DNA from 2 places in the Micromonospora noduli genome. Region 2 is predicted to be linked to the other one. Evidence: riboswitches for the same ligand, from Rfam matches in the RefSeq annotation. Region 2 holds a riboswitch; the other holds the start of a gene.
What was found. A riboswitch is a leader RNA that binds a small molecule or an ion and turns the genes downstream of it on or off. The one in region 2 is predicted to bind thiamine pyrophosphate.

Region 1 (15,078 bases), on a different contig from region 2:
ACCCCATCGGGGTGTCGGGCCCGACCCGTAACAGGAGGTACAAGGTGGACGAGCGGATCCGGCTGCGGCTGGACGTCTCGTACGACGGCACCGACTTCTCCGGCTGGGCCGCCCAGCCGACCAGGCGCACCGTCGCGGGGGTGCTCGTCGAGACCCTTGACCTGGTCCTGGGCGCCGGTACGGCCACCGGGTTGACGGTGGCCGGGCGGACCGACGCGGGAGTGCACGCCACGGGGCAGGTGTGCCACGTGGACCTGCCCGTGGACGTGTGGCGGCAGCACGAGGGACGGCTGCTGCGTCGCCTGGCCCGGCTGCTCCCCACCGACGTGCGGGTACGGGCGATGACCGAGGTACCGGCAGACTTCGACGCCCGGTTCTCGGCCACCTTTCGGCGCTACGAGTACCGGGTCACCGATGCGCCCTTCGGTGCCGAGCCGTTGCGCCGCCACGAGGTCCTGGCCTGGCCGAAGCCGTTGGACCTGGCCGCGCTGAACGCCGCCGCGACCGGCCTGGTGGGGGAGCACGACTTCGCCGCGTACTGCCGGCGCAAGGAGCACGCCACCACGCTGCGCGAGGTGACACGGCTGGACTGGCGTCGCGACCCGGACGGCATCCTGGTCGCCACGGTGCAGGCCGACGCGTTCTGCCAGGCGATGGTGCGCAGCCTGGTGGGAGCCATGCTGGTGGCCGGGGACGGCCGCCGCCCGGTCGAGTGGCCGGGCACTCTGCTCACCCAGCGGGAGCGGTCCAGCGAGGTGACAGTGGCCCCCGCACGCGGGCTGACCCTGGTCGCCGTCGGCTACCCGGCAGATCCGGCCGAGTACGCCCACCGCGCCACCCTCACCCGCCGGTTGCGGGTCCCGGTCGAGGGTTGACCGTCCGCAGGGTCAGTCGCCCGGCAGATCGCCCTGGTTGGCGTTGCTGCCGGTAGGTGCCGCCGTCGGTTGCGCGGCGGTGCCACCGTCGGCCCGGCTCTGCAGCACGCCCCGGCTGAGGTGCAGCTCGATCATGTCGAACAGGATCTCGCGGACCTTGGCGTCACCCGCCTTGACCGCCGCCCCGTCCTTGCGGACCACCAGCGCGTACGCCAGGTAGTGGCCACGGACCTGCCAGCCGACGCGTGCCGGAGCGCTGGCCAGGACATCGGTGCCGTCGGCGTCGTCGGCGGTGAGGCCACGGAAACGGCCCTGCCGATCGTCGAGCAGTTGCCGGAGCCGGTCTCGGGCTCGTTCCGCGCTGACCTTGTCGGTGAGGTTGAACAGGCCGGCGGTGACCAGGTGGCTGTCGTCGGGCGTACTCAGCGTGGCCCGGACGACCTGGTTGCAGCCGAGCCGGACCAGCAGGTCGGCCACCTCGTCGGTGGAGGCGACGGCGCAACTGCCGCTGGACTGGGTCTTGAGCACCTGGTAGCTCGGCTGGCCGTCGGTGAGCTTCAGCTCCTTGCCGGGGAAGAGCTCCTTGGCGGTGAGCGGGGCCTGGTCGGTGTCCCGGGAGTCGAGGGCCAGCCGTTCCGCCGGTGCCGACGTCGGGGCGGCGTTCGGCTGGTACGTCGGGTTGCTCTGCGGCTGCTCGCCGCGGTCAATGAGCAGCGCGGCGGCGCCGAGGCCGCAGAGGGCGAGCAGCACCAGGACGGCTGCACCGCCGATCAGTACCTGCCAGAGTCGGCCGCCGCCGCGCCGGGTGGGCGGCTCCGCCGACGTCGCCGAGGTGTAGATCTGGCTGCGCGGCGGGGCGGGCGGGATGTCGCCACGTGTCGGCAGCGGCTGCGACGCATCGGCGCGGGCGGCCGGACCGGGTTGCGGCACATTGGCACGAGCCGGCGCCGGCTGCGACGAGGGCAGCGAGAGCTGGTTCGGCCGGGGCAGCGACGGCGTGGGGAAGCGCGACGGAGAGGGTCCGGCCGCCGGGGGCGGACCGGCGGCGAGCACCGACAGGTCGGACCCGGGCTCCGGGTACTCCTCGAAAGCGTCCTCATCGGACTGGTACCGATACACCATGTCGCCCAGAGTAGGAGCCATTGTCCCTTTAGGGGGTAATATCGGGGAAATGTGCGTGTGGGCCGTGTCAGGTCCGCCCCGGACCGGTGCGAGAATTGCGGGGTGACCGGCGACCACTACTTCACCGCTCAGCCCACCAGCGACGCCCCGGCGCGCGAGGTCGAGTTCTCCGTCGCCGACCGCGACTACCGGCTCTCCTCGGCGGGCGGGGTGTTCTCCGCCAGCCGGCTCGACCCGGGCACCGCGGTGCTGCTGCGCAAGGCCGAGCTGCCCGCCGCCGACACCGCCGGCGACCTGCTCGACCTCGGCTGCGGGTTCGGGCCGATCAGCTGCGTGCTGGCCGACCTCGCGCCCACCACCACCATCTGGGCCGTCGACGTCAACGCCCGGGCCCGCGAGCTGACCGCCGCCAATGCGGCCCGGGTCGGCGCCGCCGACCGGGTCCGGGTCAGCGCGCCGGACGACGTTCCGGACGACGTCCGCTTCGCCCAGATCTGGTCGAACCCGCCCATCCGGATCGGCAAGGACGGGCTGCACGACCTGTTGCTGCGCTGGCTGCCCCGACTCGCCCCGGACGGCGTCGGCTGGTTGGTCGTCGCCCGGCACCTCGGCGGCGACTCGCTGCAACGCTGGCTCACCGAGCAGAGCTGGCAGGTCGAGCGGTACGCCAGCCAAAAGGGCTTCCGGGTGCTGCGCGTCACCCGGTAATTGGATGTACCCCCCGACCCTCACTGGGGCAGGATCCCGGCGTGGGATACGTGGACGTGGCAGCGGTCGGGCACATCCTGCCCGACGGTCGGGAACTCTTCGCCGACGTGTCGTTCCGGGTCGGGGAGGGCAGCAAGGTTGCCCTGGTCGGGCCGAACGGCGCGGGAAAGACGACGCTGCTGAGGATGGTCGCCGGCGACCTGCCGGTGCGCAGCGGCGTCGTCGCGCGCGCCGGCGGGCTGGGTGTGATGCGTCAGTTCATCGGCATGATCGGTGACGAGTCGACCCTCGCCGACCTGGCGTTGTCGCTGGCCCCGCCGGCGCTTCGCGATGCCGGCCGGCGGCTCGGCGAGACCGAGGCGGCCATGCGGGCTGCCGAGGCCCTCGGCAAGTTCAGCAACGCCGCGGGCAAGGCCCAGCTGGCGTACGCCGATGCGCTCGGCGCCTGGGGCGAGGCCGGCGGGTACGACGCCGAGGTGCTCTTCGACACCGTCGCGACCATCGTGCTCGGCCAGCCGTGGGACGCCGTACGGGACCGTCCGGTGCGTACCCTCTCCGGCGGCCAGCAGAAGCGCTTCGCCCTTGAGTTGCTGCTGCGCGGCCCGGACGAGGTGCTGCTGCTCGACGAACCGGACAACTTCCTCGACGTGCCCGGCAAACGCTGGCTGGAGGCGCGACTGCGCGAGTCGACGAAGTCGGTGCTCTACGTCTCGCACGACCGCGAGCTGCTGGCCCAGAGCGCCGACCGGGTGGTCGCCGTCGAGGGTGGCAGCGCCTGGGTGCACCCGGGCGGCTTCGCCAGCTGGCACGAGGCCCGGGTGGCTCGGCACGCCCGCCTCGACGAGCTGCGCCGGCGCTGGGACGAGGAGCACCAGAAGCTGCGCGAGCTGATGCTGATGTACAAGCAGAAGGCCGCGTACAACGACGGGTTGGCCTCGCGTTACCAGGCCGCGCAGACCCGGTTGCGCAAGTTCGAGGAGGCCGGGCCGCCGCCCGTACCGCCGAAGGACCAGGACATCCGGATGCGGCTCAGCGGCGGGCGGACCGGCAAGCGCGCGGTCGTCTGCGAGCAGCTGGAGCTCGACGGCCTGACATTCCCCTTCGACCTGGAGATCTGGTACGGCGACCGGGTGGCGGTGCTCGGTGCCAACGGCACCGGCAAGTCGCACTTCCTGCGACTGTTGGCCCGCGGCGGCACCGACCCGGACCCGGCGAACGGGCCGGTCGACGGCGCGGGCGCGCTCGCTCCGGTGGCGCACGAGGGCACGGCTCGCCTCGGTGCCCGAGTCCGCCCCGGGCACTTCTCCCAGACCCACGACCGGCCGGAGCTGATGTCGAAGACGCTCGTCGAGATCCTCTGGCGGGGTGACGAGCACCGCACCGGGATGGACCGGCACGCGGCGATGGGTGTGCTCAGTCGCTACGAGCTGGCCGCGCAGGGCGACCAGCGCTTCGGCACGCTCTCCGGCGGGCAGCAGGCCCGGTTCCTGGTGCTGCTGCTGGAGCTCTCCGGGGCGACCCTGCTGCTGCTCGACGAGCCCACCGACAACCTTGACCTGGCCAGCGCGGAAGCGCTCGAAGCGGGCCTGACCGCCTTCGAGGGGACGGTGATCGCGGTTACCCACGATCGTTGGTTCACCCGCTCGTTCGACCGGTTCGTGCTGTTCCGAGGCGACAGCGAGGTGGTGGAGACCCCGGAACCGGTCTGGGACGTCGGGTGATCCCCGCCGACCTGCCCGACCGGCTGTGCGGCGTCGACGGGGTGGTCGCCGTGGCGCTCGGCGGTAGTCGGGCACGCGGCGAGCAGCGCCCGGACTCCGACTGGGACCTGGGTCTCTACTACCGGGGTGAGCTGGACGTGCCGGCGCTGCGTGCGGTCGCCGCGACGGTCGCCGACGACACCGACGTCGCGCTCACCGCCCCCGGTGGTTGGGGTCCCTGGGTCGACGGGGGTGGTTGGCTGCGGATCGGCGGGGTCGCCGTGGACTGGATCTACCGGGACCTCGACCGCGTGCACCGCGTCTGGGCGGACTGTCGGGCCGGCCGGTACGAGGTCGGGGTGCAGGCCGGGCACCCACTCGGGTTCTACTCGTCCGCCCACGTCGGCGAGGTGGCGTTGTGTCAGGTGTTGGCGGACCCGACCGGCCAGCTGACCCGGCTGAAGGAGCAGACCCGGGACTATCCGCCCGCGCTGGGCGACGCGCTGGTCGCTGGCGGCTGGGAGGCCGGTTTTCTGCTCACCGGCGCGGCCAAGGCCGCCGTCGGCGGAGACAGCGGGTACGTCGCCGGCTGCCTGTTCCGGACGGTCGGGGTGCTCGCCCAGGTTCTGCACGCCCGGACGGGCCGGTGGCTGGTCAACGAGAAGGGGATGATCGCCGCCGCGGGGCGACTGCCCGGTGCTCCGCCGAACTTCACCCAGCGGGCGCAGGCGTTGCTCGGAGCCGTCGGACGTAGCCCCGCCGAGCTGGTCGCGACCATCGACGCCGCCCGCGAGCTGGTCACCGAGGTGGTCGGCTGAGCCGCCGCCGAGGTGGTCCGCGCCGGGCGGGCATAGGGTGGATCTCGTGACTGAGATGACCTATCGCCGGCTGGGCGACTCCGGGCTCGTGGTGTCCGTGGTCGGCATCGGCTGCAACAACTTCGGCCGCAAACTCGACCTCGACGGCACCCGGGCGGTGGTGGACGCCGCGCTGGACGCCGGGATCACCCTCTTCGACACCGCCGACATCTACGGCGAGCCGCAGGGCGGTTCCGAGGAGCTGCTCGGGCAGGCGCTCAAGGGACGTCGGGACGACGTGGTGGTGGCCACCAAGTTCGGCATGGACATGAACGGCCTCAACGGGCCGGACTACGGCGCGCGTGGTGCGCGGCGCTACATCGCCCGCGCTGTGGAGGCGTCGCTGCGCCGGCTCGGCACCGACCACATCGACCTGTACCAGATGCACGAGCCCGACCCGGGCACCCCGATCGACGAGACCCTCGCCGCCCTGGACGACCTGGTCCGGGACGGAAAGGTCCGCTACCTGGGCAACTCGAACTTCGCCGGCTGGCAGATCGCCGACGCTGACTGGGTCGCCTCGTCCAACGGTCGGTCCCGCTTCATCAGCGCCCAGAACCACTACAGCCTGCTGGAGCGCTCGGTGGAGGCCGAGGTGATCCCGGCGTGCGAGCGGTTCGGCCTCGGCATGCTGCCGTTCTTCCCGCTGGCCAACGGTCTGCTCACCGGCAAGTACAAGCGCGAGGCTCAGCCGCCCGCCGGCAGCCGGCTCTCCGGCGGTGGCCGGTACGCGGAGCGGCTCGCCGCTGCCGACTGGGACACCATCGAGGCGATCGAGGCGTACGCGGCCGAGCGGGGTCTGACGATGCTCCAGGTGGCCATCGGCGGTCTGGCCGCCCAGCCGGCGGTGACCTCGGTGATCGCCGGTGCCACCACGCCCGAGCAGGTGCGTGCCAACGCCGCCGCCGGCACCTGGGAGCCCAGCGACGACGATCTGGTGGCGCTGCGCGCCGTCCTCTGAGGGGCCTGATCCACTCGCGTTCCTTGAAGTCGGGGTGACCTGCGGTCCGGGAAGCCCCGACTTCCAGGATGCCGAGTCGATCACAGTCGATCAGACGACGCCGGGCCGGGCCGCTCGTCGCGGCCCGGCCCGGTCTCGTTGAATGCTGTGTGGTCAGTCGGTGCGGCGGCGGCCGAAGAGCATGGCCACCCCCATCGCCGCGGCGACGAGCACGAGACCGGCCGCGGCGAACGGCCACCAACCGGTGCCCGCCCCGCCGTCCGCTGGCTTGGTCACCGCGACCGGCGCGGGCGCCGGCGGTGACTGTGCCGCCTTCGCCTGCACCGTGGCGGTGGCCTTGCTCTGAAGCGGAGCGGGGGAGTTCACCGACACCTTCCACGTCCCGGTGGAGAGCACCGGGCCGCTGCTGTAGAAACCCTGCCCCTCGGGCTGCGGTTCGAGCTGCACCGGCCCGACCCGCTGCCCGTCCGGGCCGGTGGCGGTGAGGACCAACCGCACCACCTGCTCCAGCCGGCGGCCATCGGCGTAGGTGGCCTGGATGGTGACGCCCTGAGCCCCGTCGCCGGCCACAGTGAGCTTGAGCTTGTCGGCCTGCGCCGCTGGGGCGGCCTGAGCGGCCTGCGCCGCCGGGGCGGCGGCGGACAGGGTCAGGGCCAGTCCGACGAACACGGCGGCCAGCACCTTGCGGATACCCGTCACGGACATCTCCTCCCTACCGATGAGGGAGGCCCCTCCCCGACGCCGCAGCGCCGGAGAGGGGCCTCGTCGGATCAGAGCTGGCGACCGGGTGCCAGCCGGGTGGCATCGCCACCGAGCCGCCCGGTGCCCTTGACCGAGTCGCCGCCGTTCGCCTTGACCCCGGCCTTGCTGGCCGCGCCGCCGAGCCGAACGATCATGGCGTCGGCGTCCCGGATCAGGACGTCCCGAACCTCCGCCTCGGGCACCAGCGTGGCGTCGCTGGCGAGCGTCCGGAACGCGGTCAGCTGCCGGACGGCAGCCTTGTCGTCGCCGGCCGCCTCGGACGCGCGAACAGCGTCGAGCTTGTTCGACAGCTGCTTGTGCGCCTTGGTCGAGAGCCGCCCCGTCGCCTTGAACCGGTCCAGCAGACTCTGCATGTCCCGGAACGAGGTGGTGACGAAGAACCGGACCGTCGAGGTGGTCTTGTTGCCCGCCTTGTCGGTCGCGGTAACGGTCAGCTCGTGCAGGCCGAGCGACAGGTCGTACATGGCCTGCAGAGTGCCACTGGTGTACGCCTGGCCGTCGAGCTGACCGACCACGCTCGCGATGCCCGAGGTCGGGTCAACGGCCTGCCAGGCCACCCGGACGTCCTGGCTGTCGCCGTAGAGCTGGCCGTCGGCCAGCCCGGACACCAGCAGCGTCGGCTTGGTGCCGTCGATGCGCAGCACCGCCGACTTCAGCGTCTCGACGTTGCCCGCCTTGTCCGCCGAGCGGAACAGCAGCTCGTGCTGCCCGTCACCGGTCACCTCGATCGGCGTCGAGTACGGCGCCCACGCACCACCGTCCAGCGACCACTCCACCGTCTTGACGCCGGAACCGGCATCGGTAGCGGCCAGCACGACCGGGATGGTCCCGTTGTGCCAACCGGCGTCGTTCGCCGGAGCGAACGTCGCCGAGGTCACCGGCGCGGTGGTGTCGATCTTGACCGAGACGGTCTTGGTCGCCTCCACGTTGCCGGCCTTGTCCGTCGAGCGGAACCGGAGCTCGTGCTCGCCGTCCCCGCTGACCGCCACCGGAGCGGTGTACGCCGTCCAGGTGGTGGCACCGTCCAGCTGGTACTCCGTACCGGCGAGCCCGCTACCGCCGGCCTCGTCGGCACCGGTGAGCGTGATCGTCACCGGCCCGGTGTGCCACCCGTCGGTCGGGGTGCCGGAAACCGCCGCGGTGGTCACCGGCGCCGTCTCGTCGGCCACCTTCGTGCTGAGCCGGAAGTAGTCGAACGAGGCGGTCTTCGACGCCGTCTGGTTGGCGCCGAGGGTGAACAGCCCGACCTTCGGGGTTGCCCCGACCGCGCTGTTGGTCAGCGCCGTCAACGCGGTCCAGGTCGTCCCGTCGGCCGAGTACGACGCGGTGAACGTGTCGCCCGTGCGGGCCAGCCGCAGGTGCCACACCGCCGAGGTCAGGTTGCCCGCCTCGGGCTGCGGGTTCTGGACCACCCCGGCGATCTCGCTGCGGAACTCGATCCGCCGCGTCACCGCCTGGCCGGCCTGGTTGTCCGCGATGAAGTCGAGCTTCAGGTAGTTGTCGTCGTCCGCCTGCACGAGCAGACCGGCCTGCTGGTACTGCTCGTTCAGCAGGCTGCCGTCGACCTTCGTCTCCAGGGTCCAGTCGCCGGACGGCGCGGTCTGGAGGATGAAGTTCTTCGGCCCGGTGTTGTCGGTGCCGTAGATGTCACCGTTGGGCACGTCGATCCGCAGCGCGCCATCGGTGACCCGGTAACCGCTCGGGTCCTCCCGCGTCACGGCGTCCCACCGGCACTTGTCCAACGTGCTGCCGGTGAACTCGTCCGACGGGTCGACCGGGCCGGCCGGAGCGTCCGGCGTGACCTGGAACGAGTCGAACGCGGCGTCGACAACCGGCGCCTCGGTGCCTCCGTTGAGCGCGAAGACCCCGATCCGCGGGTTGGTGATGCCGGCGAGCGCGGCCGAACGGCCGACCGGGGTGAAGGTCTGCCCGTCGCCCGAGGCGGACGCGGTCAGGTTCGTCCCGTCGCTGGTGATCCGCAGGTACACGGTGTCACCCGCCGGTGCGGCGGCGCTGTCGGCGGCCTCGTTGCGAGGAGTGGCCGCCGTCTCCCGGATGAACTCCACCCGCCGGCTGCCGTTGTACAGCAGGTCCAGCTTGGCGTAGTTGTCGTCGTCGCCGTACACCAGGACGCCGGCCTGCTGGTAGTTGGCCGTCACCGGCAGGGTGACCTTGGTGGTCATCTCCCACGCGCCGGTCGGGGCCGCCTGGAGCACCAGGTTGGTGGCGTCGTTGCGAGCGCCGTAGAGGTCACCCACGCCAGTGGGCAGCCGCAGCGCGCCGCCGCTGAGCGAGTAGAGCTGGTTCTCCCGAACGATGCTGGTCCAGCGCTCCTTGTCGAGGCTGTTGCCGTTGAAGTCGTCCGAACGCGCCCCGAAGCAGGACGTGTCCGGCGCGTCGACCCGCACCGGCACCGTGGCGTACGACTTGGCGCCCTTGCTGTCGGTCACCGTGAGGGTGGCCGTGAAGGTGCCCGGGCTGGTGTAGGTGTGGCTGGCGTCCAGTGTGGTCGCCGAGCCCCCGTCACCGAAGTCCCAGGCGTACGTCAACGGGGTGTCGCCCTCGGCGTCGGTGGCCGTGCCGTCGAAGGCGACGGTGACCGGTGCGGTGCCGGTGGCCGGGGTGGCAGTGGCGCTGACCACCGGCGGCCCGTTCTCGGTGACACCGCGGCCGACGAAGTCCATCCAGTTGACGTTGAACAGCGAACCCGTTCCGCCGTTCGGATCGCGGGCCACGAAGTACAGCGAGCCGCTCGCGGCGCCGGTGACCGGTGCGCTCACGTCCGTGTACGTCTGCCACGCGCCGGTCGACGGTACGACGGCCGTGGCGACCACCGGTCCGTCAACCGCACCCGCGCGAACCTCGATCCGACCGCCGGCGGCGGCGGAGGCTGCCCGGAAGCGGATCTCGGTGATGTTGGTCAGGTCCGCCGGAGCGACCGACCACCAGTCACCGTCCTCGATGAACGCGATGCTCTGGCCGCCACCGGCGGTGTCGGCGCCGGCCTCCCGCTGCACGCCAGGGTCGCCACCGCCGGTGCTCACCGGGGCACGCCCGGTGGCGGTGAAGTACTCGGCCTGCTTCTGCTTCGGCTGGAGAACCTCGATCTGCCGACCGGTCAGGGCACCGGCACCGCCGGCACCACCCTCGTCGGTGTAGGTCGCCTCGAAGACCGCGAAGACGTTCGCCTCGGCGCCGTGCCCGGAGGCGAGCGACGTCTGGACGGTGCCGGTGCAGCCGGTGTGCTGCTCCAACGGGTGGGCGTGCTCGTCGTGACCGAGCAGCACCTGAAGCCCCACCCGGTCACAGTCGATCTGCCCGTCCTCGGGGTCGGTCACCTTGATCGAGTAGCGGACCTGGTCACCCCAGTTGAAGAAACCGCCGTCCGGTGGGAACTCGATGGAGACCGTCGGCGCGGTGTTGCCCACGGTGACCGGCACGTTGGCCACCGCGGTCCGGCCCTTGGGGTTGGTGACGGTGAGCTGGGCGGTGTAGTTGCCCGCCGTGGCGTACGTGTGGGTCGGGTTGGCCTCGGTCGAGGTCTGCCCGTCGCCGAACGTCCAGGCGTAGGTGAGCGTGCCACCGTCCGGGTCCCGGGAGCCGGCGCTGGAGAAGGTCACCGTCAACGGCGCCGGACCCGAGGTCGGGTTGGCGGACGCCGCGGCGATCGGGGCGCGGTCACCGGCGGTGTAGTCGATCCGGTAGACGCCCGAGTTGTCGTTGTTGCCGCCGAAGCCGCTGCCCCACTCGATCAGGTACAGCGCCCCGTCCGGGCCGAACTCGAAGTCCATCGGCCGGACCATGCTCATGCCGGTCAGCAGCTGGTTGATGTCCACCAACGACTTGCCGTCGGGGGTCAGCTGCATGGTGTACATCTTGTTCTGGTTCCACTCGCCGAGCAGAGCCTTGCCGTCGTAGTACGCCGGCCACTTGCGGTTCGAGTTCAGGTCGGCGTCGTAGCGGTAGACCGGGCCGCCCATCGGGGCGCCGCCGCCGCCGATCTCCGGGTAACGCGCGTCACCGGCGTACCCGTAGTCGACGGTCGCCGGGACCACCGGCGGGAGGTTGGTCAGGCCCGTGTTGTTGGGCGAGTTGTTCACCGGCGCCGCGCAGTCGAACTTCGGACCGCTCGGGCCGGACGGGAACGTGTAGTCGTTGTACGCCTCATTCGTGCCCGTGCAGTACGGCCAGCCGTAGTTGCCCGGGGTGACGACGTTCCACTCGACCAGACCGCGGGGGCCCCGGTTCGGGTTGTCCGCGTTGGCGTCCGGTCCGTAGTCCGCGACGTACAGCGTGTTGGTCTTCGGGTCGGTGCCGATCCGGAACGGGTTGCGGAAGCCCATCGCGTAGATCTCGGGGCGGGTCTTCTCGGTGCCCGCCGCGAAGAGGTTGCCCGCCGGAACGGTGTACGTCCCGTCGTCCTCCGGGTGGATCCGGATCACCTTGCCGCGCAGGTCGTTGGTGTTGGCGGAGGTGCGCTGCGCGTCGTAGTCCTGGCGGCCCGACCGCTCGTCGAGCGGCGAGTACGAGTTCGACTCGAACGGGTTGGTGTTGTCACCGGTGGCCAGGTAGAGGTTGCCGTCGCCGTCGAAGGCCATGCTGCCGCCGGCGTGGCAGCAGGTGTTGCGCTGGGTGTCGACCCGTAGCACCTGCTTCTCGCTGGCCAGGTCGATGGTGTCGCCGGTCACCGTGAACCGGGACAGCAGGTTGCGGGTGACCCCGTCGTTCGGGGCGTAGTACAGGTACACCCACTTGTTGGTGGCGAAGTCCGGGTCGAGCCGGATGCCGATGAGGCCGTCCTCGTTACCGGTGAAGACGTCCAGGTCGACGGCGGTGACGGTGTTGCCGGTGTCCGGCTTCACGATCTGCACGCGACCGTCGCGCTCGATGTAGAAGACCCGCCCGTCGGGGGCGACGTCCAGCTCCATCGGGTTGCTGGTGTTGCTGTCCAGCGTGACCTTCTCGAAGTTCGAGGTCTTCGAGGCGCCGCAGTCGGCGTTCTCGACGCCGGCTGCGGTGCGGATGCCGCCGAGCAGGTGGGAGAGGAACTCGGGCTCGGCGTACGACTCCCGGGTGTGCCCGCCACCGGTGTACCAGGAGCGGCCACCGTCGTAGTCCTGACACCAGGCGATCGGGTGGTCCGCACCCATCGCGCCGGCGCCGGCGGTGTAGCTCTTCTCGTCCAGGCTGGCCAGCACGTGCACGTCCGGCCGGGGGTTGGTCTGGTAGTTGTACCACTCGTCGAACCGGGACCACCGGTCCGGCAACCCGGCCGTGGACGGGTGGGCGTGGTCCTCCACCTTGACCGTGGCCTGCTGGTTCTGCGGGTGGTTGGCGAAGTACGCGCCGACCAGGTCGCCGTACCAGGCCCAGCTGTACTCGGTGTCCGACGCGGCGTGGATGCCGACGTAGCCGCCACCGGCCTTCACGTACCGCTCGAACGCGGCCTGCTGGTCGGCGTTGAGCACGTCACCGGTGGTGGAGAGCCAGATCACCGCCTTGTACTTCGCCAGGTTGGCGTCGTTGAATGCGGCGCCGTCCTCGGAGTTGTCCACAGTGAATCCGTTGTCGACGCCGAGTTGCTGGATGGCGGCGATGCCGGTGGGGATGGAGTCGTGCCGGAAGCCGGCGGTCTTGGAGAAGACGAGGACGGAGAAGGGATCGGCCGCGGCCTTTGGCGCCTTCGGCGCCACCTGGCTGACCGGGGCTGCGGCTTTCGCATCCCGTGGGGGAACCTGGGCGGCCGCCTGCGCGGGCGCGCCGAACAGGGTGGTCGAGGCCATGGCCAGGGAGATCAGGGTTGCGGTGATGGGTAAGCGGGCACGACGAGAACGGGACACGCCGCCTCCTGTGTCGTAGTGACAGAGCTCGCGGGAGTCGGCTCGCCGAAGGCCCTCCCTGATGGAGCCGGTGGTCGCACCCTGCCAGGGTGCCCCCACCGACATTTTGTCGAATCGCTGAACAAATTAATTCGGCTCGCTCGATGTCGGGCAAGATGCGGACGGGTAACGGTTCTGCAACGGGGGGCGACATTCCGAACAGGACCGTATGAAGTGCCCCATTGGATCTCGCTCGTTTTGGCGCGGCCCGACCGGCCGGCCACCGCCGACCCCGTGCCTTGGCAGGCCGGCGGATCTGTCGTACGGTGACACGCAAGTAACCCACGGGAGCCCGGTGTACCGGGCTGAGAGGGGGGCTGACAGCCCCCGACCGTCGAACCTGATCCGGGTAATGCCGGCGCAGGGAGGAGCGTTGCCGTGCCGTCCCTGGGGCGATTGCATCTCATCACCGACACCCGAGAAGGTCGCGACCCACTCGCCGTGGTTCGCGCCGCCCTCACAGTGGCCCACGCCGACCTGGTGGTGCAGGTCCGGGTCGAGGATTCCGCCACCGACCGCGAGGCGTACGACCTGACCCGGCGGGTGCTCGCGCTCTGCGCGTCGTACCGGGCGACCTGCCTGGTCAACGACCGGTTGCACGTGGCGCTGGCGGTGGGCGCCGCCGGTGGGCACGTCGGTGTCGACGACCTGCCGGTCGCCGCCGCCCGCCGGGTGCTCGGCCCCACCGGTGTGCTGGGCGCCACCGCTCGGGCGCCGGGCCCGGCGTGCGAGGCCGTCGCGGCGGGCGCCAGTTACCTGGGCGTCGGGCCGTGTCACACCACCAGCACAAAGACCGGCCTGCCGGACCCCATCGGGCCCGCCGGGGTGCGCGCCGTCGTCGACGCCGTCGACGTTCCGGTCATCGCGATCGGCGGAGTGACCGCCGCCCGGGTGCCGGCGCTGCGGGCCGCCGGGGCGTACGGGGTGGCGGTGGTCGGTGCCGTCTCCACCGCAGCCGACCCGGCACGGGCTACCGCCGAGCTGATCGAGGCCCTGACGTGCTGACCGGCCGGTCCCCGTCAGCGCTGTCGAGCGACCGGGTCCGGCCGGACGTGGCAGTGGTGGGGGCGGGGCCGATCGGGCTGGCGATCGCCTGGCGTTGCGCCGCGCGTGGGCTGCGGGTGGTGGTGCACGATCCGGCGCCCGGCTCGGGGGCGTCGGCGGTGGCCGCCGGCATGCTCTCCCCGGTCGCCGAGGCGTACTTCGGTGAGCGGCAGCTGACCGGGTTGCTGCTGGCGTCCGCCGCCCGCTGGCCGGCGTTCGCCGCTGAGTTGACCGAGGCGACCGGAGTCGAGATCGGCTACCGGACCGAGGGCACCCTGATGGTCGGGCTCACCGGCGACGACCTGGCCGAGGCGCGCCGGCTGTGGGCGTACCAGCAGGGGTTGGGTCTGCCCGTGACGCCGCTGCGCCCCAGCGAGCTGCGCGACAGCGAACCGGCGCTCGCCCCACGGGTGCGCGGCGGCGCGCTCGCGCCCACCGATCACCAGGTCGACCCCCGGCTGCTGGTGCCGGCGCTGCGCGCGGCCGCGCAGCGGGCCGGCGCGGTGCTCGTGCCGCAGCCGGTCCGGTTCCTGTCCGATGTGGATGCACCGGTCATTGTGGTCGCCGCCGGCTGCGGGGCCGCCGCGCTCACCGGCCTGCCCGTGCGGCCGGTGAAGGGCCAGATCCTCCGGCTCCGCGCGCCCGACGGCGTCGCGCCGGGCTTCCGGCACGTGATCCGGGGGTACGCCGACGGCGAGCACGTCTACCTGGTGCCCCGCGCCGACGGTGAGGTCGTGCTCGGCGCGACGGTCGAGGAGCGCTCGGACACCACTGTCACCGCCGGTGCTGTGCAACGGCTGCTGCGCGCCGGGGTCGACCTGCTGCCCGAGCTGGCCGAGTACGACCTGGTCGAGGCGGTCGCCGGGCTGCGCCCGGGCACCCCGGACAACGCGCCGATCCTCGGGCCGCTGCCCGACCGACCGGACGTCCTGGCCGCCACCGGGCACCACCGGCACGGCATCGTGCTCACCCCGATCACCGCCGACCTGATCGCCGACCTGGTGCTCGGCGGCGTACCCGACCCGCTGCTCGCGCCCTTCCGGGCCGACCGCTTCGGCGGTGCCGCCGCGGCGGCCGCGTCGGGCGGACCTGAACCGACGACGGAGGGGGACCTGTGGAGTTGACGGTGAACGGGGCCGGGCGCAGCGTCGCCGCCGGCGCGTCCGTGGC
Region 2 (15,078 bases):
CTGCGGGGCTTCTCGTCGTCGCCGAACGCGATCATGCGCAGCGTCTTCGGATTGCGCTCGACCAGCGCCCGAGTGGTGATCATCTCGCAGACGTAGATGCCGCCGCCCTGCTCGCGACAGAGCCGACGGAACCCGATGTTGGTGATCCCGGCCATCGGCGCGAGCACGACCGGCGGCCACACCTGGTGCTGGCCGAGAGTCAGCGGGCGCAGCGCGGGCACGGTCGAGGCAGTCACCGGACAAGTGTACGGGGCCCCGACCGGCGCTTATCGCGTCGGCCGAGACCCCGTGCGCAGTGTCTCAGCAGCCGGGGAGACGCTCGATCAGGTAGCGCTCGACCTGGTCCAGGGAGACGCGCTCCTGGGCCATGGTGTCGCGGTTGCGCACCGTCACCGCGTTGTCGTCCAGGGTGTCGAAGTCGACAGTCACACAGAACGGGGTGCCGATCTCGTCCTGCCGACGGTAGCGACGCCCGATCGCCTGCGAGTCGTCGAACTCCACCACCCAGCGCTTGCGCAGCAGCGTCGCGAGGTCCTTGGCCTTGGGCGACAGCGCCTCGTTGCGGGACAGCGGCAACACCGCCACCTTCACCGGGGCGAGCCTCGGGTCGAACCGCATCACAGTGCGCTTGTCCACGCCGCCCTTGGTGTTCGGCGCCTCGTCCTCGTCGTACGCCTCCAGCAGGAAGGCGAGCACGGCGCGGGTCAGACCCGCGGCCGGCTCGATGACGTACGGCATCCAGCGCTCACTCTTGCTCTGGTCGAAGTACGACAGGTCGACGCCGGAGTGCTTGCTGTGCGTGGAGAGGTCGAAGTCGGTGCGGTTGGCGACACCCTCAAGCTCGGCGAACTCGGTGCCACCGAACTGGAAGCGGTACTCGATGTCCACAGTCCGCTTCGAGTAGTGCGACAGCTTCTCCTTGGGGTGCTCGAACAGGCGCAGATTGTCCGCCGAGAGGCCGAGGTCGAGGTACCAGTTCCAGCGCTCCTGGAGCCAGTACTCGTGCCACTGCTCGTCGGTGCCCGGCTCGACGAAGAACTCCATCTCCATCTGCTCGAACTCGCGGGTCCGGAAGATGAAGTTGCCCGGGGTGATCTCGTTGCGGAACGACTTGCCGGTCTGCGCGATGCCGAACGGGGGCTTCTTGCGGGCGACCGTCTCGACGTTCTTGTAGTTGACGAAGATGCCCTGCGCGGTCTCCGGGCGCAGGTAGTGCAGCCCCTCGTCGCTCTCCACCGGACCCAGGTAGGTCTTCATGAGGCCGTTGAACATCTTCGGCTCGGTGAAGGTGCCCTTGTTGCCGCAGTTCGGGCAGTTCAGCTCGGCCAGTGAGGTGAGCGGCTTGCCGTGCTTCTCGGCGTACGCCTCTTCCAGGTGGTCAGCCCGGAACCGCTTGTGACAGAACTGGCACTCGGTGAGCGGGTCGACGAACTCGGCGATGTGGCCGGACGCCTCCCACACCTTGCGGGACAGGATCACCGCGGAATCCAGGCCGACGACATCGTCGCGCTGCTGGACCATGGTCTTCCACCACTGCCGGCGGACGTTCTCCTTGAGCTCCACGCCGAGCGGACCGTAGTCCCACGCCGATCGGGTGCCTCCGTAGATCTCACTGGAGGGGAAGACGAAGCCTCGGCGCTTGGCGAGGCTGACGACGGCATCGATACGGTCGGCTGGCATGTTTCCTCCTACGCCGGCTGGCGGTCGGCGGGGGCGAGATGTGGATGGAACGGTCGGTTCGGGACAACGGTACGACCACCGTCGCCCCGAGCCCAGCAGAATACCGGGGACGGGTCAGCTGACCTCGCAGACCTCCACGCCGCCGGTCTGCCCGTCCTGCCCGAGGCTGACCTGTTGCCGCTCCCGGTCGCCGCCGTCGAGGGTCACGTCGACCGGCACGGTCAGGTAGGTGGTGTCCACCTCACCCACCCGGAACGCGGTCACCTGCGGTTCGGCGGCGGCGCGCCGCTCGAACTCCGGCCGGGACTCACGCCGCTGCGCGTCGTCGCAGAGCTGGTCGTACGCCCGCCCGTAGTTCCGCTCAACCAGCGCCTGGTAGTAGTCGCCGGTCACGGTGCGGGCCTGTTCCCGGATCGCCTGGACTCCGCTGACGGCCAGGCCGACGACGGCGGTGCCACCCCCGCCGCAGCAGAGCACCACGGCGAGCGCGCCGACGCCGAGGCCGATCCAGAGTCGAGTCCGGCGGCCCTCGGTGGGCGGCGCGGCGAACGGCGGAGCCACCCCGGGACCGGGTGGCGGGGCGGGTGCGGTCATAGGAGCAGCGTAGTGTCCGGCGGCTCAGCGGTAAGGACCCGCAGCCCGATCACTCTCGGCGACGACCACGGCCCCGCCCGGGGCGGCGGTGGCCAGCGCCTCGTAGGCGGAGGGCTCGTCGACGGACTCGGCGAGCAGCGGCACGGCGCTGACCTTGACCTCGAAGGCGCCCAGCGCCCGCCGGTACGTGCCGACCGACTCCCATTCGGTGACCAGTGACCAGTGCCGGGGGTCGTCCAGCGCCCGGACCAGTTGGCCGCGCAGGTAGCCGGGCCGGGCGGCCAGCGCGGTGAGGGCGGCGTGCGCCCGTTCGGTGAAGCCGTCGGCGGCATCGACGTCGACCACGAACCGGTTGGTCACCAGCACCGGGGGTTCCTCCTCGTAGAGTCTGTGGGATGCAGCGTACGCAGCGCCCTCTGCTCGCCCGGTTGGCCGGGGCGAACCCGACGTCGGTGTTTCTGCTCACCCTGGTGGTGGTGCTGGTGGCGTTCTTCACGCCCGGGGTGATCGGCGGGCTGCTCACGCTCGCGCTCGCCGGGGTCCTGATCGCCCTGTTGGCAACGACCTGGGCGGTTCAGGCGCCGCAGACCCGGGTGATCCGGCTGGTGATGCTCACCCTGCTGGTGACGGTGGGCCTCGCGAAGCTCCTCTGACATGCAAGCATGCGTTTTTGACAATCATTATCGTTGCCACGGACAGTTGACGACATGACCAACCGCGCCACGTACCGTGTCCTGGCCGCCGCGACCGCCCTCCTCGCCCTGGGCGCCGGGGCCGGCTGCTCCACCGGCGGTGCCGCCGGCGCCGACCCCCAGCGAGTCGACGTGGTGGCCGCGTTCTACCCGCTCCAGTTCCTGGCCGAGCGGATCGGCGGCGACGCGGTCCGGGTCACCAACCTGGCCAAGCCCGGTGCCGAGCCGCACGACCTGGAACTCAACCCGAGCCAGGTCGGTGAGGTCAGCGACGCGGAGCTGATCGTCTACCTCAAGGGGTTCCAGCCGGCGGTGGACGACGCCGTGGCCCAGAACGGCGGCGACCGGGCGTTCGACGTGACCAGCGTGCAGCCGCTGTTGGACGCGGCCGCCGGCGGGCACGACCACGAGGGCGAGGAGGGGCACGCCGAGGAGAGCGGCGGCAAGGACCCGCACGTCTGGCTCGACCCGACCCGGCTGGCCGGCATCGGCGACCAGCTCGCCCAGCGCCTCGGCAAGGCCGACCCGGACCACGCCGCCGACTACACCGCCCGGGCGGCCGCCCTGCGCGCCGACCTGACGGCCCTAGACGGCGAGTTCAAGCACGGTCTGGCGACCTGCCAGCGGCGGGAGATCGTGACCAGCCACGCCGCGTTCGGCTACCTCGCCGACCGCTACCAGCTGGACCAGGTCGGCATCACCGGGCTGAGCCCGGACGTCGAGCCCTCGCCGCAGCGCCTCGCGCACGTGATCGAGGAGGCCAAGGAGCACCAGGCCACCACGATCTTCTTCGAGACCCTGGTCAGCCCGAAGGTGGCCGAGACCATCGCCGGGCAGGTCGGCGCGAAGACCGCCGTGCTCGACCCGATCGAAGGGCTCGCCGCTGGCAGCAACGGGGACTACCTTTCGGTGATGCGCACCAACCTGCGGACCCTGCAGACGGCCTTGAGCTGCTCGTGACCTCACCTGTCATCACCGTCGAGCACGGGGTGGTCGGCTACGACGGCCGCCCAGTGCTCCGGGACATCTCGCTCACCGTGACCGCCGGCGAGGTGGTCGCGATCCTCGGCGCCAACGGCTCGGGCAAGTCCACCCTGATCCGCGCCGTGCTCGGGCTGGTGCCGATCAGCGCCGGCTCGGTCACCCTCTTCGACCGGCCGTTGCGCCGGTTCCGGCAGTGGGCACGCATCGGGTACGTCCCGCAACGGCTGGGCGCCGGCGGCGGCGTACCGGCGACCGTCCGCGAGGTGGTGGCCTCCGGCCGGCTGGCCCGTCGAGGGGTGCTGCGTCCGCCGGGTCGAGCCGACCGGTCCGCCGTCGACGCCGCGCTGGGCGCGGTCGGCCTCGCCGACCGGGCCGGTGACCCGGTGTCCACGCTCTCCGGCGGCCAGCAGCAGCGCACCCTGATCGCCCGGGCCCTGGCCGGCCAGCCGGAGCTGCTGGTTCTCGACGAGCCCACCGCCGGGGTGGACGCGGCCAGCCAGGAGGCGTTCGCCGGCGCGCTGCGCGACTTCGTTGGCGACGGCGGAACGGTGCTTCTCGTCGCCCACGAGTTGGGCCCGCTGCGACCGGTGATCAGCCGGGCCGTCGTCGTCCACGAGGGTCGCATCGCCCACGACGGCGCGGTGCCGGACCCGGCCGGCCATCACGCGGAGCCCGACCACGACCACGTGCACCCGCACTGCTACGACGAGCCCGCCGGGCTGTGGAGCAACTGACCCATGGAACTCTTCCAGTACCCCTACATGCAGCGCGCCCTGATCGGCGCACTGGTGATCGGCTTGGCCGCTCCGGCGCTCGGCATCTATCTGGTGCAGCGCCGGCTGGCGCTGATCGGCGATGGTGTGGGGCACGTGGCGCTGACCGGCGTCGGGGCGGGGCTGCTGCTCAACCGCTCACCGGTGCTGGTCGCGGTGATCGCCGCCACCATCGGCGCGATCGCCATCGAGATCGTCCGGGCCCGTGGGCGTACCTCCGGTGACCTGGCTCTGGCCCTGCTCTTCTACGGCGGCATCGCGGGCGGCGTACTCCTGGTTGGCCTCTCCGACGCGACCAGCGCGAACCTCAACGCCTACCTGTTCGGGTCGCTGACCACCATCTCGCCCGCCGACCTGACCACCATCGCGCTGCTCGGCGCGGCGATCCTGGTCACGATGATCGCGTTGCGGCCGGCGCTCTTCGCGGTCAGTCACGACGAGGAGTACGCCCGGGTCTCCGGCCTGCCGGTCCGCACGCTGAACCTGCTGATCGCGGTCGCCACCGCGGTCACAGTGACCATCGCCATGCGGGCCGTCGGCGTGCTGCTGATCAGCGCGTTGATGGTGGTGCCGGTCGCCACCGCCCAGCAGGTCACCCGGGGCTTCCGCAGCACGATGGCCGCCGCGATGGCTCTCGGTTTTTTCGCCGCCGGCTCGGGTGTCTGGGTGGCGGCCACGGCGGACACCGCACCGGGCGCCTCGGTGGTGCTGGTGGCGATCGCGTCCTTCCTGGTGGTGGCCGTCGCCGGCGCTGTCTGGCGGGTCGTGCGCCGTCGGACGACGCCCACCGCCGCGCCGACACCGGAACCTCACGAGGTCGTGCTGAGCTGAGCCTGGTCAGCGCGACGTCGGTGGTATTGGTTACCGTTGCAGGATGACCAGCGCGACGGGCTACGACGGGTTCGACGGGGCCAGCGAGCTGCTCCGCGCCCTGTCCGCTCCCATTCGGCTGGCCATCGTCAGTGAGCTGGCCGGCGGCGAGCGGTGCGTGCACGAGTTGGTGGAGAAGCTCGGCGCGGCGCAACCACTGGTCTCCCAACACCTGCGGGTGTTGCGCGGAGCGGGGGTGGTGCGCGGCTCCCGCCGAGGCCGGGAGATCGCCTACAGCCTCGTCGACGAGCACGTCGCGCACATCGTGGCCGACGCGGTCAGCCACGCCGGGGAGGGATCATGAGCGAGAGCAGCGCCGCGGTGCGCAACACCCGGCAGCGTTCGGCGGTGAGCGCGCTGCTGGGCGAGATGGAGGGCTTCCACAGCGCGCAGGACCTGCACGCGATGCTGCGGCAGCGCGGCGAGCGGGTCGGCCTGACCACCGTCTACCGCACCCTCCAGGGGCTCGCCGACGCCGGTGAGATCGACGTGATGCGTCCGCCGGGCGGCGAGCACCTCTACCGCCGGTGCAGCGAGGGGCACCACCACCACCTGGTCTGCCGGGTGTGCGGGCGTACGGTCGAGGTGGCCGGCCCGGCCGTGGAGAGCTGGGCCGATCGGGTCGCCGCACAGCACGGCTACGCCGACGTCAGCCACACCCTGGAGATCTTCGGCACCTGCCCGACCTGCCCGCGCTGACCACCATCGCCCGGTCGATCGCGATCCGGGCTCACTTCACGGCTACACCGGGCGGGGCGTTCGTGGCACGCTGGCCGGCGTGAAAATCTATGCCGATCGGTTTCCGACCGCCGCCCGTCAGTTGCTCACCGACCTGCTCGTCGTCGCCTGGGTGTACGCGGCGATCCGCGGCGCGCTGTGGCTGCACGACCTGGTGCAGAAGCTCGCCGTGCCGGGGCAGAAGTTGGAGGGCGCCGGCAGTGGGCTCGCCGACAACCTGGGTGACGCCGGCAGCAAGGTCGGCCGGGTGCCACTGGTCGGCGACGAACTCACCGCACCGTTCCAGCGCGCCGCCGAGGCCGCCCGATCGCTCGCCGACGCCGGGCGCGACCAGCAGCAATTGGTCGACCAGCTCGCCCTGGCCCTCGCCATCGCGGTGCTGATCTTCCCGCTCGGCATCGTGCTGTTCGGCTGGCTGCCGCTGCGGCTCCGCTGGATGCGCCGGGCCGGATCGGCGACGAAGCTGGCCGCCGGGCCAGCCGGCCGGGACCTGCTCGCCCTGCGCGCGCTGGCCACCCAGCCACTGGGCAAACTGACCCGGATCGGTCCGGATGTCGCCGAGGCGTGGCGGCGCGGCGACGACGCGACTGTCGACGCCCTGGCCGCCTTGGAACTGCGCCAACTCGGCCTACGCGGCCGGGGCCGCTGAGGTCGTTCGCCGGCACGCCCGCCCGTCGGGGCAGCGCCACTCCGGTAAGCGATATACCTCAGAGGTATAAATATGACTCCCTGGTATACGGCTCACGAGTACTTGTCCACCCGAAAGGGCACCGAGAGCCGGCCGGGCGCAGGTCCAGCCCGACGCGGGTGTCGTTAAGGTCGTCGGGTGTTCTACTTCCTCGTCGTCATCGCCGTCCTGCTGCTCGGCTACGCCGCCGTCCTGGTCTCCTTCCTCCGCCGGGGCAAGAAGATCCCACCCGCGGCGTACCTGGCCCTGGCCGCGCTCAACGGTCTGATCCTGGCGGGAGTGCTGGCCTGGGCGGTCTCCCGCTGACCGACAGCGCCGATCTGCGCGACCGCGCGGCGGCCGATCTGCGCGACCGCGCGGCGGCCGATCTGCGCGACCGCGCGGCGGCCGATCCGCGCGACCGTCAGCCCGCGCGGCGGCGAGCCCGCGCGGCGCGGTTTACGGCTTTGGTGGGATGCGGCGGCGGACGTCCTCGGCGGTGGACGGGCCGGGCGACCAGCGGGCCACCCAGGGCAGCTCCTCGGACGGGGTGAGCACGCCCTCTTCCAGGCCCGCGTAGCGGCCGGCGAGGATGCGCTTCGCGGCGGCGGTGTCGACCGAGTCGGTGTTGTCCCAGAGTGCGGTGAACAGGGCGTCCACCCGCACCCGCGCCTGCCGGCAGAACAGGTCGGCCAACTCGACGTTCTCCGGGCGGCTGTCCCGTTCGGCGTTGGCCCGGACGCAGACCGCGGACATCGCGAACAACTCGGCGCCGATGTCCACCACCCGGCCGAGGAACGCCTGCTTACGCTCCATCTTTCCCTGCCAGCGGGACATCGCGTAGAACGTCGACCGGGCCAGCTTGCGCGACGAACGCTCCACCTGGCGCAGGTGCGCGGCGAGCGGGCCGAACTCGGCGTACGCCGAAGGGCTCTGCCCCCGACCGACGGCGAGGGTGGGCAGCCACTTCGCGTAGAAGGCGCCCGCTCGCGCGCCGGCTCGGGCCTTGCGGCCCAGCCCCGCGTCCGGGTCGATGATGTCGCCGGCCACCGACAGGTGGGCGTCGACCGCCTCCCGCGCGATCAGCAGGTGCATGATCTCGGTGGAGCCCTCGAAGATCCGGTTGATCCGCAGGTCGCGCAGCATCTGCTCGACGGCGGCCGGGCGTTCGCCGCGGGCGGCCAGTGAGTCGGCCGTCTCGTAGCCGCGCCCACCCCGGATCTGGATCAGCTCGTCGGCGATCTTCCAGGCCATCTCGCTGGCGTACAGCTTGACCAGTGCCGCCTCGATCCGGATGTCGTTGCGGTCGTCGTCGGCGAGCAGGCAGCAGAGGTCGAGCATCGTCTCCATGCCGTACGTGGTGGCGGCGATGAAGGAGAGCTTCTGCGCGACCGCCTCGTGCTCGCCCACCGGCCGTCCCCACTGGACCCGGTCGGCGGCCCACCCCCGGGCCACGTTCAACGCCCACTTGCCCGCGCCCACACACATGGCCGGCAGTGAGAGCCGGCCGGTGTTCAGAGTGGTCAGGGCGATCTTCAGCCCCTTGCCCTCGCCACCGATGACGTTCTCGGCGGGGACGATCACGTCGTGGAACCGGGTCAGGCTGTTCTCCAGGCCGCGCAGGCCGATGAACTCGTTGCGTCGCTCGACGGTGATGCCGGGACTGTCGCCGTCCACCACGAACGCGGTGATCCCGCCCCGACGTCCCTCGGTGGCCGGCACCCGGGCCATCACCACCAGCAGGGTGGCCACGATGCCGTTGGTGGCCCAGAGCTTCACCCCGTTGAGCCGGTAACCGGTGCCGTCCTCGGTCGGCTCCGCGATGGTGGCCAGCCGGGCCGGGTCGGAGCCGACGTCCGGCTCGGTGAGCAGGAACGCGGACACCTCGCCGGCGGCGAGCCGGGGCAGGAAGCGTTGCTTCTGCTCGGCGGTGCCGAACATCTTCAGTGGCTGCGGCACCCCGATCGACTGGTGCGCCGAGAGCAGCGCGCCGATGGCCGGGCTGACCGAGCCGGCCAGCATGAGCGCCCGGCAGTAGTGCAGGTTGCTCAGCCCGAGCCCGCCGTACTTGCGGTCGATCTTCATGCCGAACGCGCCGAGGTCGGCCAGGCCGTGGAACACCGAGTCGGGTATCGACGCGTCCCGCTCGATGGCCTCACCATCCACCTCGGAGGTCAGGAAGGCGCGGAACCGACCGAGGAACTCCTCCGCGCGAGCCACGTCGTCCGGATCGGATCGGGGCCACGGGTCGATCAGGTCGAGCCGGAACCGGCCGAGGAACAACTCCTTGCCGAAGCTGGGTCGGTCCCAGGTGGACTCCCGGGCGGCCTCGGCGACCTGCCGGGCCTCCTTCTCGGTGACCTGCCCGGCTTCCGCGGGCAGTGGCGCGGCGGCACCGGCGGTGATTTCGGAGTCGGGGCCGTCCGGTGCCGGTCGGCCATCCTGCGTCGTGGTCACGGCTGCCCCCTCGAAGCTCGGTGCGGCTGTTCGACGTGCGCGACTACCGCCACGCTACCCCCGGTTGTTACCCAGGGGTAGCGCTGCGTGAAGATCGGCGCGGTCAGCGACCGTTGATGGTGTCCGGGTCGTCGTCATCGTCGTCGATGTCGTCCTCACCCCAGTTGCGTCGGGCGAACGGCAGGGCCACCCAGAACGTGAGGAACCAGATTCCGGCCAGGGCGCTGAGCACGAAGGCGATCGGCCGGTCCAACACGAAGTCGGTGATCAGCAGCACCGCGCTGACCATCGCGATCAGCATGAAGGCGAGGCCGCCGGTGGCCATCCGGTGTGCGAAGCGGACCAGCTCCGGTTTGCGCCCCTGCCGGAACAGCGCCCGGTGGAACGCCACCGGCGAGATGATCAGTGCGGTGGCGGCGGCCGCCGCGAGCAGCGCCACGATGTAGACGTCGCGCTGGAACTCCGTGGTCTCGGTGAACCCGTTGCTGAACGGCAGGGTGAGCAGGAAGGCGAAGAGGATCTGCACGCCGGTCTGGGCGACCCGCAACTCCTGCAGCAGGTCGGCGAAGTTGCGCTGCCAGCGCTGCTTCTCGGTCTCCTTGGACACGCGCTACCTCCGGTGAGACGCTACTGCCGGCGGTCCCGGCCGCCGGCAGCAACGCAAATGCCCCACCCGGCCGAGCGCGAAACAGGTTCACGACACCGGCCGTTCAATTCGGCGACGCAGGTCGGCCGCCGGCACCGTGTCAGGACCCGCGTCGGATCCGGCCCGCGTACCGCGCTTCCAGCTCGTTGTTGTGCGCGTCGCCGTCCGGGATGTTCGCCGACAGGTAGACCGGGGGCCGCTCCCCCGCCGCCAGCAACCGCGCCACGACCTCCACGGTCACCTGCTGCGCCAGCAGCGCCGCTGTGATCGAGGAGACCGCGCCGACCGCGCCGCCACCGGGCAGGGGCAGCGTCGCGTCGCCGTACGGTGCGCCGTTGTCGAGCACCACGTCGGCGAGGTCGCTCAGCTTGCGCCCGGACGGGTGCCGGGAGGTCATCCGGCCGGAGTGCTGCGCCGAGGTGATCGCCACCAACCCGTGACCGTGCTCCTTCACCAGCGTGGCGAACTCCACCATCGCGCCGTTGACCCCGGAGTTCGAGGCCAGCACGAAGACGTCGGTGGGGCGCACCGGGGCCAGCTCGTAGAGGCGGTGCGCGACGGCCGGGTCCCGTTCCAGCAGCGGGCCCAGCCGGTCGGCCGGTTCGCCGCCGAGCAGCACCAGGTCGCGTAGCGCGATCCGGTTGGTCGGCACCAGCCCGCCGGCCCGTCCGGCGATCTCCATGGCGAGGGCCTCCGAGTGCCCGGTGCCGAACGCGTGCACCACGCCGTCGGCTCGGACGGCCTCGGCGATCAGGTCGGCGGCCCGCCCCACCGCCTCCCGCTGACTGGCGGCCACCCGCCCGATCGTCTCGGTCACCACGGCCAGGTAGTCCTCGGCACTCACCGTCATACGTCCTCCGTCGTTCGATTACGAGCCAGCCAGCGAACCGCGAAGTCGACCGCCGCCCGCTGGCGCATCAACCTGCCGGTCCCGGTGCCGACCGGTGCGGTGCGTACCGCTCCGGTGGCCTCCAGGTCCCCGCCCAACGCGGCGAAGTCGTCCGCGTCGAGTCGTACGTCCTGCCACCGGTTCACCTCGCGGACCCGCACGGCTCAGGCCGTTCCGCCGGCTCGGGCCAGGATCGCCTCGGCGAGCGGGGCCGGCGCCGCGTCCGGGATCCAGTGACTCACCCCGGGCAGCTGCACGAAGCGGTAGTCCCCAGTGACGTTCTGCGCGCACGCCTCGGCGGCGGTCCGGCCGATGGCGACGTCCCGGTCACTCCAGACGTACGTGGTGGGCACCTCGACCGGGCCGACGCCGGCCAGGTCGGCGCGGGACATCGCCCGGTACCAGTTCAGCGCGGCGGTGAGCGCCCCCGGCTCACGCATCGGGTCGGCGTACCGGTTCACCCGGGACGTGTCGCCCACCCCGCCGAGCAGCTTGCGCAACGCGGTGGCGTGCCACGCCAGCAGCACCTTCTCCGCCTTGTCGGGCTTGCGGAACAGCGCGATGTACGACGAGCGGGCCTTCTGTTGGGCGTCGGTGCTCAGGGCGTGCGCCATGGCCGCCGGATGCGGTACGGACACCGCGGTCAGCGTGTGCACCCGCTCGGGGTGCCGGGCGGCAACCGCCCAGGCCACGATCGCGCCCCAGTCGTGGCCGACCAGGTGCACGGCGTCCAGCCCGAGCCCGTCGAGCACCGCGACCACGTCGGTGACCAGTTCGGGGATCCGGTAGTCGGCCACCGCCGTGGGCCGGGCGCCGGGTGAGTAACCGCGCTGGTCCAGCGCGTACGTGCGCAGCCCACCCGCGTGCAGCGCCGGCACCACGTCGTCCCACTCGCCACTGTGCTGAGGGAAACCGTGCAGCAGCAGGACGGGTACGCCGTCCGTCGGACCGCCGACGGTCACCTCGAACGTGAAGCCTCGCGCGTCAACCCGCATGATCGGAAGCGTACCCAGCCCGCGGTCGGCCGGTCGCTCCCGCAGGTCAGGCGGACGCCCTGCTGGGCCCGTGCCCCCGGTCGGTGTTAGCGTCAGCGAGACAACTTCATATCCGACAGGGGAGCGCACAGCGCTGAGAGTGCGGGCACGCCCGCAGACCCTCGAACCTGATCTGGGTAATGCCAGCGCAGGGAGTTCGGTCGACCTCCAGCCGCGCCGCAGTCCGGTGCCACCGGACGCGGCGTGCGTCTTCTCCTGGTTCGCACTCACGAACTGGGAGCAACACATGAAATCCACCACCGACACACACCGTTGGCGCACCATCGACATCGTGGTCGCCTCGGTGATCGCGGTCGCCTTCGGCGTCATCTTCTGGGCCTGGGGCCTGGTCTGGAGCGCCACCGAGGGCGCGTTCGCCTTCTTCCCGCCGGCGCAGACGCTGCTCTACGGCGTCTGGCTGATGCCGGCGGTGATCGGTGGGCTGGTCATCCGCAAGCCCGGCGCCGCGCTGTACTGCGAGACGGTGGCCGCGGTCCTGTCCGCGCTGCTGGGCAGCCAGTGGGCCGGCACGGTGATCCCGCAGGGCATCGTGCAGGGCATCGGTGCCGAGCTGGCCTTCGCCGCCTTCCGGTACCGGTCGTTCCGGCTGCCGACCGCGGTGTTCGCGGGCGCGCTGACCGGCCTCAGCGCCGCGCTGTTCGACTTTTTCGTCTGGAACGTCGACTACGCGCTGACCGACTACCGCATCCCGTACGCGCTGCTCACCATCGTCAGCGCCACAGTGATCGCCGGCCTCGGCGGCTGGCTGCTCACGAACGCACTGGCCAACACCGGCGTCCTGGACCGCTTCCCCGCAGGCCGAAACCGAGCCCTGGTCTAACCCCACCCACTCGCGCGTTGATCAAGAGGTTTGCGTCAACGGAAGGCGATTTCCTGACGCAAACCTCTTGATCAACCGGGGTGGACGGGGCCGGTTGGGTGGGAGGGGGTGGGTTGGTGGGCGGGGTACTGCTGCGGGGGTTCGGGTGGCGGCACGCTGGGCGGCGCGCCTGGGCCGTGCGCGGGGTTGATCTGCGGGTTGAGGCTGGGGAGCGGGTTTTGCTGCTCGGGCCCTCCGGGGCTGGTAAGAGCACACTGCTCAGCGCGCTGGCCGGGCTGCTTCCCGAGGACTCCGGCGAGCAGGAGGGCACCGTCGAGATCGACGGGCTCGACCCGCGCAAGGGGCGGGAACGGGTCGGCATCGTCTTCCAGGACCCGGAGACCCAACTGGTGATGGCGCGCTGCGGCGACGACGTCGCGTTCGGGCTGGAGAACCGGGGCGTGCCGGCCGACGAGATCTGGCCCCGGGTGGACGAGGCGCTGCACCGGGTCGGCTTCCCGTACTCCCGGGACCGCCACACCGCGGCGCTCTCCGGCGGCGAACAGCAACGCCTCGCCCTGGCCGGCGCGCTGGCCCTGCGCCCCGCCCTGCTGCTGCTCGACGAGCCGACAGCCAACCTCGACCCGGCCGGAGCCGAGCTGGTCCGGCACGCGGTGGCCGGCGCGCTGGACGCCGACACCACGCTGATCCTGGTCGAGCACCGGGTCGCCGAGGCACTGCCGCTGGTCGACCGGGTGGTCGTCCTGGAACCGGGCGGCGGCGTCCGCGCGGACGGCACACCCGAGGCGGTCTTCGCCGCCCACGGCGCAGCCCTGGCCGCCGAGGGGGTCTGGGTGCCCGGTCACCCCATCTCGCCCCGAGCGGCCACCGCCGACCCCGGGGAGGTGTTGCTCACCGCCGACCGGCTCGGCCTGCCGCCCCGGCTGGGCTCCACCGACCTGGCGGTACGCGCCGGTGAGGCACTCGCCGTACGCGGACCCAACGGTGCCGGCAAGTCCACCCTGGCGTTGCTGCTCGGCGGTCTGCTCCGGCCCGGCGACGGTCGGGTCACCGCGTCCGCCGAGTTGGCCGGCGCGGACCACCGCACTCCCCCGCACCGGTGGCGGGCGCCCGCGCTGGCCCGACGGATCGGGTCGGTCTTTCAGGATCCGGAGCACCAGTTCGTCACCAGCACGGTCTTCGACGAGCTGGCGCTGGGCCCGCGCCGCACCGGTCAACCCGAGGCGGCCGTCAAGGAGACAGTGGCCGGGCTGCTGGACCGGCTACGGCTGGCCCGGCTCGCCGCTGCCAACCCGTACACCCTCTCGGGTGGTGAGGCGCGGCGGCTGAGCGTCGCGACCGCCCTGGCCACCGCGCCACGCCTGCTGATCTGCGACGAACCCACCTTCGGCCAGGACCGGCGGACCTGGCGGGAGCTGGTCGACCTCTTCGCCGACCTGCGCGACGCCGGGCACGGCGTGGTCACTGTCACCCACGACGCGGACTTCGTCGCCGCGCTCGCCGACCGCACCGTCACCCTGCACCGCGCCCCGGACGACCACCGATGATCAGCATCGAGCCGGTCGCGGCACCGGACGCGCCGTTGGCCCGCCGCAACCCGGTGGCGAAGGTCGCCGCCGCACTCGTCTTCTCGTTCACCCTGCTGGCGACCCTGGACCCGGTGGCCCCGGCGATCGCCATCGCCCTCGAACTGGCCGTCCTGCCGCTGTTCGGCATCCGCTACCGGGTGCTGGCCCGGCGGGCCTGGCCGCTGCTGCTCAGTGCCGCCGGCATCCTGGTCACCCTGGTGCTGTTCGCGGCCGACCGGTCCGGCCGGGTCCTGCTGGACGTAGGACCGGTGCTGGTGAGCACCGGCGTCCTGCTCACCGCGCTCGGCCTGGTGCTGCGGGTGTTCGCGGTGGCCCTGCCCGGTGTGATCGTCTTCGCGACCACCGACCCCACCGACCTGGCCGACGCGTTGATCCAGAACGCGAAGGCGCCGGCCCGGTTCGCCATCGGGGCGCTGGCCGCGTTCCGGCTGGTGCCGCTGCTCGGTCAGGAGTGGCAGATGATCAGCATGGCTCGACGCGCGCGGGGCGTCGACGCGGGACGCAACCCGGTGGCGAAGCTGCAGCTCTTCGCCTCCACCGCGTTCGCGTTGCTCGTCGGGGCGATCCGCCGAGGCACCCGGTTGGCGGTGGCGATGGACGCGCGTGGCTTCGACGCCGGCACAC

Region 1: linked by a shared signal. The riboswitch ahead of thiE (thiamine phosphate synthase) and the one ahead of MED15_RS26695 (ECF transporter S component) in region 2 are both predicted to bind thiamine pyrophosphate.

What each region holds. Positions count from the first base shown of each region.
Region 1 is NZ_PYAC01000039.1:4,196-19,273, forward strand. Features, by position in the region: gene truA (tRNA pseudouridine(38-40) synthase TruA) at 45-875, shown strand; gene MED15_RS26765 (hypothetical protein) at 888-1,997, opposite strand; gene MED15_RS26770 (class I SAM-dependent methyltransferase) at 2,100-2,705, shown strand; gene MED15_RS26775 (ABC-F family ATP-binding cassette domain-containing protein) at 2,747-4,426, shown strand; gene MED15_RS26780 (nucleotidyltransferase domain-containing protein) at 4,423-5,223, shown strand; gene MED15_RS26785 (aldo/keto reductase) at 5,261-6,223, shown strand; gene MED15_RS26790 (hypothetical protein) at 6,377-6,922, opposite strand; gene MED15_RS26795 (ThuA domain-containing protein) at 6,994-12,825, opposite strand; TPP riboswitch at 13,139-13,248, shown strand; gene thiE (thiamine phosphate synthase) at 13,243-13,869, shown strand; gene thiO (glycine oxidase ThiO) at 13,863-15,032, shown strand; gene thiS (sulfur carrier protein ThiS) at 15,023-15,078, shown strand, end outside.
Region 2 is NZ_PYAC01000037.1:4,228-19,305, forward strand. Features, by position in the region: gene dusB (tRNA dihydrouridine synthase DusB) at 1-236, opposite strand, end outside; gene MED15_RS26620 (glycine--tRNA ligase) at 301-1,680, opposite strand; gene MED15_RS26625 (hypothetical protein) at 1,795-2,274, opposite strand; gene MED15_RS26630 (antibiotic biosynthesis monooxygenase family protein) at 2,299-2,640, opposite strand; gene MED15_RS26635 (hypothetical protein) at 2,670-2,927, shown strand; gene MED15_RS26640 (metal ABC transporter substrate-binding protein) at 2,982-3,926, shown strand; gene MED15_RS26645 (metal ABC transporter ATP-binding protein) at 3,923-4,684, shown strand; gene MED15_RS26650 (metal ABC transporter permease) at 4,688-5,554, shown strand; gene MED15_RS26655 (ArsR/SmtB family transcription factor) at 5,598-5,897, shown strand; gene MED15_RS26660 (Fur family transcriptional regulator) at 5,894-6,292, shown strand; gene MED15_RS26665 (hypothetical protein) at 6,372-6,980, shown strand; gene MED15_RS33640 (hypothetical protein) at 7,158-7,325, shown strand; gene MED15_RS26670 (acyl-CoA dehydrogenase family protein) at 7,458-9,455, opposite strand; gene MED15_RS26675 (DUF6328 family protein) at 9,559-10,062, opposite strand; gene MED15_RS26680 (sugar isomerase domain-containing protein) at 10,202-10,951, opposite strand; gene MED15_RS26685 (AAC(3) family N-acetyltransferase) at 10,948-11,136, opposite strand; gene MED15_RS26690 (alpha/beta fold hydrolase) at 11,155-11,985, opposite strand; TPP riboswitch at 12,093-12,197, shown strand; gene MED15_RS26695 (ECF transporter S component) at 12,272-12,865, shown strand; gene MED15_RS26700 (ABC transporter ATP-binding protein) at 12,982-14,412, shown strand; gene MED15_RS26705 (energy-coupling factor transporter transmembrane component T family protein) at 14,409-15,078, shown strand, end outside.